Regions from separate parts of the Kitasatospora sp. RG8 genome, predicted to be linked through region 1. Evidence: riboswitches for the same ligand, from Rfam matches in the RefSeq annotation. Region 1 holds a riboswitch; each other region holds the start of a gene.
What was found. A riboswitch is a leader RNA that binds a small molecule or an ion and turns the genes downstream of it on or off. The one in region 1 is predicted to bind cobalamin.
Positions count from the first base shown of each region.

Region 2: it holds a riboswitch for cobalamin, as region 1 does, so the genes downstream of both, J5Y04_RS08315 (ribonucleoside-diphosphate reductase subunit alpha) here and J5Y04_RS06740 (CoA-acylating methylmalonate-semialdehyde dehydrogenase) in region 1, are expected to answer to the same signal.
Region 3: it holds a riboswitch for cobalamin, as region 1 does, so the genes downstream of both, J5Y04_RS14245 (peptidase) here and J5Y04_RS06740 (CoA-acylating methylmalonate-semialdehyde dehydrogenase) in region 1, are expected to answer to the same signal.

Region 1 is NZ_JAGIYX010000003.1:320,555-322,811, reverse strand. Features, by position in the region: gene J5Y04_RS06745 (TetR/AcrR family transcriptional regulator) at 1-289, shown strand, start outside; cobalamin riboswitch at 681-872, shown strand; gene J5Y04_RS06740 (CoA-acylating methylmalonate-semialdehyde dehydrogenase) at 1,074-2,257, shown strand, end outside.
Region 2 is NZ_JAGIYX010000004.1:144,874-147,130, forward strand. Features, by position in the region: gene J5Y04_RS08315 (ribonucleoside-diphosphate reductase subunit alpha) at 1-1,503, opposite strand, end outside; cobalamin riboswitch at 1,691-1,832, opposite strand; gene J5Y04_RS08320 (glycosyltransferase family 39 protein) at 1,896-2,257, opposite strand, start outside.
Region 3 is NZ_JAGIYX010000007.1:273,108-275,364, reverse strand. Features, by position in the region: gene J5Y04_RS14245 (peptidase) at 2-1,132, opposite strand; cobalamin riboswitch at 1,230-1,388, opposite strand; gene J5Y04_RS14240 (phenylacetate--CoA ligase family protein) at 1,560-2,257, shown strand, end outside.

The DNA.
Region 1 (2,257 bases):
GCTGTGGACGCAGGTGCTGGCCCAGTGCCACGACGACGCCGGCCGGCAGCTTCTCACCGCACTGTCCGACGCCTGGGAAGAGCGCCTGGAAGCCATCCTTCTCGAAGGCCGGGCCCTGGGGCAGTTCGCCGACGTGGATCCGTCCGAGTTCGTCATCAGGGCCGTGGCCATGCTCAACGGGCTGTCCGGAGACGTGATGTTCGGACGCCCGCGCTGGCAGCACGCCTCCGCGCACACGTTCGCCCTTTCCGCTCTCGAGCGGGAACTGCGGCCGACCAGTCAGGCGTGACGGGCCGACGACGGAAACGCGGCCCGCTGGATCGACGAGAGCGCGGCCGGCCGGCCCGAGCCCCGGCACCCGGCCCCGACCCTCACCCTTACTGAGGCCGCCGCCGACGGTGACCACCCGGCGGCCGCACCGCCGGCGCGGCGCCCGGGCGGGTGGAAGAGCCCAGCCGACCGGGCGCGCTCATGAGCCGGGTGGCGGGCCGGGGCATGCGTCCGGGGGCCGTCTCGGCCGAGCGGGTCGAGGGGGGCGGCATCCATCCCGACGGCACGTCAGGCTGCCGCCAGGGGCCGTGCCCACCTGTGCTCCGCGTCGATCGCACCACCCGCACGGTGCTCGGCGCAGTGGGATCCCGAGGGCGCGGCGCGGCGCGAACCCGGACCTCTGGACTTACTAGGACGTCCAACTATATGGTCGACGACAGGTCCGCGGTGTCAGGGAAGCCGGTGTGAGTCCGGCACGGTCCCGCCACTGTGACCGGGGAGTTCGTCCTCGCAGATGAAGGCCACTGGCAGCCAGCCGGGAAGGCCCGGGGGCGCGCGGTGATCCGGGAGTCAGGATACCGGCCGCGGGTGGTTCGTGTTTTCCACGAGGATGGAGACGACACGCATGACTCCGGGCTGCTGTTCCCGTTCCGCTGCCGTGCTGCCGACCGTCAGGTGCCACCGCGCCTGACGGTAGGTCAGCAACGCCATTCCGCGACGACGCATGACCGTGCGCCCGATCGCCGGCGATGGCGCTGCTCTCCATTCCTCCTCTCCCCACCCCTGTCGAGAGAAGGAACCCGATGGTCCGAGAACTGACCCACTTCATCGCCGGCAAGCGCACCGCCGGCACGTCCGGCCGCTTCGGCGACGTGTACGACCCCAACACCGGCCGGGTGCAGGCCCGGGTGCCGCTGGCCGACCGCGCCGAGGTCGAGGCGGTGATCGCCGACGCCGCGCAGGCCCAGCCCGCGTGGGCGGCCTGGAATCCCCAGCGGCGGGCGCGCGTCCTGCTGCGCTTCCTCCAATTGGTCGAGCAGGAGAAGGAGGAGCTGGCCAGGCTGCTCTCCGCCGAGCACGGAAAGACCGTGGCCGACGCCCACGGCGACATCCAACGCGGCCTGGAGGTCGTGGAGTTCGCCGCCGGGATCCCGCACCTGTTGAAGGGCGAGTTCACCGACAACGCCGGGACCGGCATCGACGTGTACTCGATGCGCCAGCCGCTCGGCGTGGTCGCCGGCATCACGCCGTTCAACTTCCCGGCGATGATCCCGCTCTGGAAGGCCGCGCCCGCGCTGGCCTGCGGCAACGCCTTCGTCCTCAAGCCCTCCGAGCGCGACCCCTCGGTGCCGCTGCGGCTGGCCGAGCTTTTCCTGGAGGCCGGGTTGCCGCCGGGCGTGCTCAACGTGGTCAACGGCGGAAAGGAGGCGGTGGACACCCTGCTGGAGGACCCGCGGGTGGAGGCGGTCGGCTTCGTCGGATCCACCCCGATCGCGCAGTACGTGTACGCGACGGCCGCCGCCCACGGGAAGCGGGCGCAGTGCTTCGGCGGTGCGAAGAACCACATGATCGTGATGCCGGACGCCGACCTCGACCAGGCGGCCGACGCGCTGATCGGAGCCGGCTACGGCTCGGCCGGTGAGCGGTGCATGGCGATCTCGGTGGCCGTCCCGGTGGGGGAGGAGACCGCGGACGCCCTGGTGGCGAAACTGGTCGAGCGGATCGCCGCACTGAAGGTCGGGCGCTCGGACGACCCGGCGGCCGACTTCGGGCCGCTGGTCGGGCGCGACGCCCTGGACCGGGTGCGCGGCCACCTGGACCTCGGGGTCGCGGAGGGAGCCGAACTCGTCGTGGACGGGCGGGACTTCCGGCTGGAGGGCCACGAGGACGGCTTCTTCCTCGGCGCCTCGCTGTTCGACCGGGTCACGTCGGACATGCGGATCCACCGGGAGGAGATCTTCGGGCCCGTCCTGACCGTGGTGCGTGC
Region 2 (2,257 bases), on a different contig from region 1:
CTCGGTGGTCGGGTAGAAGTTGATGTCCACCACGCGGTCGAGGAACGTGACGGCGGTGCGCACGGTGGCGTCCAGCCGCTCCCAGTCCATGGCGTTGAGGAGGTCCTCGACGGACGCGCCCGGGGCCACGTGGGCGCCGAGGTTGACCGAGCCGAGGTTGCAGACGGCGGTCTCGGAGTCGTCCGTGACCTCCAGGATCTCGGTGCAGAGGTTGGAGCTGTGCACCGTCCGGCCGGGCAGCGCGGTCTGGTTGGCGGCGCGGTTGGAGGCGTCCTTGAAGGTCATCCAGCCGTTGCCGGTCTGCGCCAGGGTGCGCATCATCCGGGCGTAGAGGGTCTGCGCGGGGATGGTGCGGACGGCCTTGCCGGCCAGCTCGGCCTTGCGGTACGCCTCGTCGAAGTCGGCGCCCCAGAGGTCGACCAGCTCGGGCACGTCGGCCGGGGAGAACAGCGACCAGTCCTCGTTGGCGTTGACCCGGCGCATGAACTCGTCCGGGATCCAGTGCGCCAGGTTGAGGTTGTGGGTGCGCCGCGCCTCCTCGCCGGTGTTGTCGCGCAGCTCCAGGAACTCCTCGATGTCCGCGTGCCAGGTCTCCAGGTAGACGCAGGCCGCGCCCTTGCGGCGGCCGCCCTGGTTGACGGCGGCGACCGAGGAGTCGAGGGTGCGCAGGAACGGGACGATGCCGTTGGACTTGCCGTTGGTGCCCCGGATCAGGCTGCCGCGCGAGCGGATCCGCGAGTACGAGAGGCCGATGCCGCCGGCGTGCTTGGAGAGGCGCGCGATCTGGGCGTACCGGGAGTAGATCGAGTCCAGGTTGTCCAGCGGCGAGTCGAGCAGGTAGCAGCTCGACATCTGCGGGTGCCGGGTGCCGGAGTTGAAGAGGGTCGGCGAGGAGGTCAGGTACTCCAGCCGGCTCATCAGGCCGTACAGCTCGGCGACCTCGCGCACCGACTGCTCGCTGTCGCCGACCGCCAGGCCGCAGGCGACGCGGAGCAGGAAGTGCTGCGGGGTCTCGACCACCTTGCGGGTGATCGGGTGGCGCAGCAGGTAGCGGGACTGCACGGTGCGCAGGCCGAAGTACTCGAAGCGGTCGTCGCCCTTGGCGTCGACCAGCGCGTCGAGCGCGGCGGCGTGCTTGGCGACGAAGGCGGCGGTGACGTCGCCGATCAGGCCCTCGGCGTGGCCGACGGCGATCGAGGCGGAGAAGGAGACCGAGCCCTGGGAGACCGCCTCGTCGACGATCTCCAGCGCGAGCAGCCGGGCCGCCAGCTTCGAGTACTGCGGGTCCTCGGCGATCATCGACGCTGCGGCGTCCACGGCCAGCCCGCGCAGCTCGGCGAAGTCCGAGCCGGCGTGGCGGCCGCGCAGCGCGGCGGCGGCGACATGGCCGGGGTCCACCTGGGGAAGGTCGACGCTGCGGTCGGTCAGCAGCCGGAGCAGCGCACCGCCGGGGTCGGAGACCGTCGGGTCGGCGGGGGCGGAGCTGGAACCCTGGGCGGGCAGGGTGGCTGAGGCAGCGGTGGTCAAGGCGCTCTCTCCTGGCGGCGATCGGCGGCGGTGGATCGGGGCACCGGGCCGTTCGGGGCAGGGGAGCACGGCGCGGCGGCCGGACGGCTCCGCGCGACGGTGTCATCCCCGGCCCGCCCGCGAGGCCCGGAAGTACTGCTGTGCTGGAGGCCTCTGCGGGGAGGCCGGGCGGCACGCCGTCGGCAGGTACTCGGACTCGCGGACTCTGGTCGGAGCCGCCCGCACACCGCTGCGGGGCAGTCCCGGATTCGCACCGGGTTCCCCTGCGTCGACAGCAGGGACGAGCATACATCTAGTGGCGGCTGACTTTCGCGGCACCATATGTAGTAGCCGGTGTGTCGCGGGGCGTGGCCCGGCGCCCCGGGCTCTCAGTGCAGCAGGAACACTTTGTACGTGCCGGAATCGCCGGTCGGGGAGCTGAACTGAGCGATGAGTCGGTAGCGTCCGCCGGCCTTGACCGCCTCGCTGACGGCCCGGTCCGTGGCGGTGGGCGCGGTGCTGTCGAGGACGATCATGGTGAACCAGGCGTTGCGGATCGCGGCGACCGTGCCCTCGTCCCCGTGGTGCATCACCCCGGCGGGATCCCGGTAGTCGGTCCCCTTGCGGGCCGAGACCCACTGCTCGGGCTTGCTGACGGCGCCCAGGTAGTACTCGGGCAGTCCGTCGACCTCGGTGAGGTAGCGGCCCTGCGGGGTGGTGTGCAGGCGCAGCACGCCGAGCAGCCGGCCCG
Region 3 (2,257 bases), on a different contig from region 1:
TTCAGCGGGAGGCCGGTGCCGGGCAGGCCAGGGTGGGCGCGTCGGGGCGTGCGCCGGCGGCGGAGAGCGTGGTCAGCGGGGTGCCGGCGAGGCCGAGGACGGCCTGCGCGGTGGCCCGGGCGCCGTTGCCCGCGTTGAAGCCGGACGCGTCGTAGGCGACCGCGCCGCGGACGGCCGGGTCCGTGGAGCATCCCTGCTGGAACTTGACCAGCCGGCTCCAGCCCTTGAGGCCGGCCCCGAGGCGTCCGCCGGAGAGCAGCGCCTGGGTGGCCAGGCCCGTGGTGTTGGCGTTGGAGGCGCTCGCCCCGGCGGCCGCGAACCCGCCGTCGGCACCCTGCTGGGAGGTCAGCCAGGTGAGGCCGGCGCTCGCCTTGGCGGCCCGTCCCGTGGCGGCGAGGGCCTGGACGGCGAGCGCGGTGGCGTCCGGGTCGCCGGTGCAGGTGGCCTGACCGAAGGAGACCGGGAAGCCGCCGTCCGCGCACTGGCTGCCGGCGAGGAAGTCCACGGCCGCCGACGGGGCGCCACCGGGTGTGCGGTACAGGGCGATCAGGGCCAGCGACTGCCCGAAGGCGTTGCTGTAGTCACCCCACTGCGAGCGGTCGGAGAACCGGCCCTCGGCGGTCTGGAGCGAACGCAGCCGGGCCGACAGGTCGACGCCGCCGAAGCTCGCCGGGTCCGCGCCGCGGACCTCGACGGCGAGCAGCAGCTTGGCGGTCGCGCCCGCGTACGCCTCGGTGGTGCCGTCGCCGAGGTAGCCGCTGATGATCTCGGGCCTGGCGAGCCAGGCGGTGGCCTTCGCGGCGGCCTGCTCGGAGCCGTGCGAGGCGGCGAAGGCCAGCACGGCGTCGATGGTCAGGCCCTGGTCGGGGTAGGCGGTGCCGTTGAAGACGGACTCGAAGTGGTCGCCGTCGACGAGCCGGCGGGCCAGCCAGCCGGCCGCGGCGGCGTCGGGGCGGACGGTCCGGGACGACGCCGCGTCGGCGGGTGCGGCGTGGGCGTCAGGTGCGGCGTGGGCTGCGGGTGCGGCGTGGGCTGCGGGTGCGGCGTGGCTTGTGGTGGCCGCGGGGAGCGCGGTGGCGAGCGCCAGGGCGGGTATCGCGAGCAGACCGAGAGTGCGGCGGGGCGTGGGCATGGGATGCCTTTCCGGGCCTGGACGCAGGGGCCCGGAGGGCGTCGGCAACGGCCGGGCAGCCCTCGGAGCTCCGGCCCGCAGACCACGACGGGAGGAGGGGTGACACACCTCCGCCGACGGGTACTCGGGCTCGCCGCCGACGTGGCGTCGGCGGCCTACCGTTGCGGGTCAGCGCCGGATTCGGACCGGACTTCCCCCATCGGCGGAGTCAGAACATGACGGTTCATCATGGCGAAACGGAAAAGATCCGGTCAAGGGATGGTGCGTCACATCACGGTGCCCCGCCGCCACCATCGGTGCCACCGGCACCGAACCGTCCGGCTGCGCCGCGGTGGCCCCTGGGCCCGGCCGGGTGGCGCAACCGGCTGGGACCGCTCGCCCCACCCGGCGCAGGCGAGGCATTTGTACAGGTCTAGACTCATATGATGTGACTAACACTCAGATATCCGACCTGATCCGCCATGCACGGGAGAACTCCCCCTTCTACCGCGACCTCTACGCCGGCCTCCCGGACGACCTGACCAGCCCCGCCGACCCCACCGGCCTCACCGCACTGCCGCTGACCGACCACACCGCCTACTGGGCGGCCCACGGCATCGACCGCAGCCGGGTGCTCACCGGACCGCACGACGACGGGATCGTCTTCAAGACCGGCGGCACCACCGGGGCGCCGCGCGTGTCCATGTACACCCGCGCGGAGTGGCGCCGCATGAGCCGTACGTTCGGCGGCGGCCTGCCGGCCGCCGGGCTGCGTGCCGGGGACCGGGTCGCCAACCTGTTCTACGCCGGGGAGCTCTACTCCAGCTTCGTCTTCACCCTCAACTGCCTGCAGGAGGCACCCGTCCCCACGGTCCAGCTGCCGATCGGCGGTGCCGCGCCGCTGGACGCCACCATCCAGGCCCTGCGCGACTTCTCCGCAACCGTGGTCGCCGCGCCGCCCACGTCGCTGTGCCGGCTGGCCCGCGAGGTCGTCGACACCGTCGGGACCCTGCCGGACGTCCGCGTCGCGCTCTTCGCCGGCGAGGCCTGCTACCCGGACCAGGTGGCACTGCTCACCACCGCCTTCCCCCACGTGAGCGTCCGGTCGATCGGTTACGCCAGCGTGGACGCGGGCGTCCTGGCCGG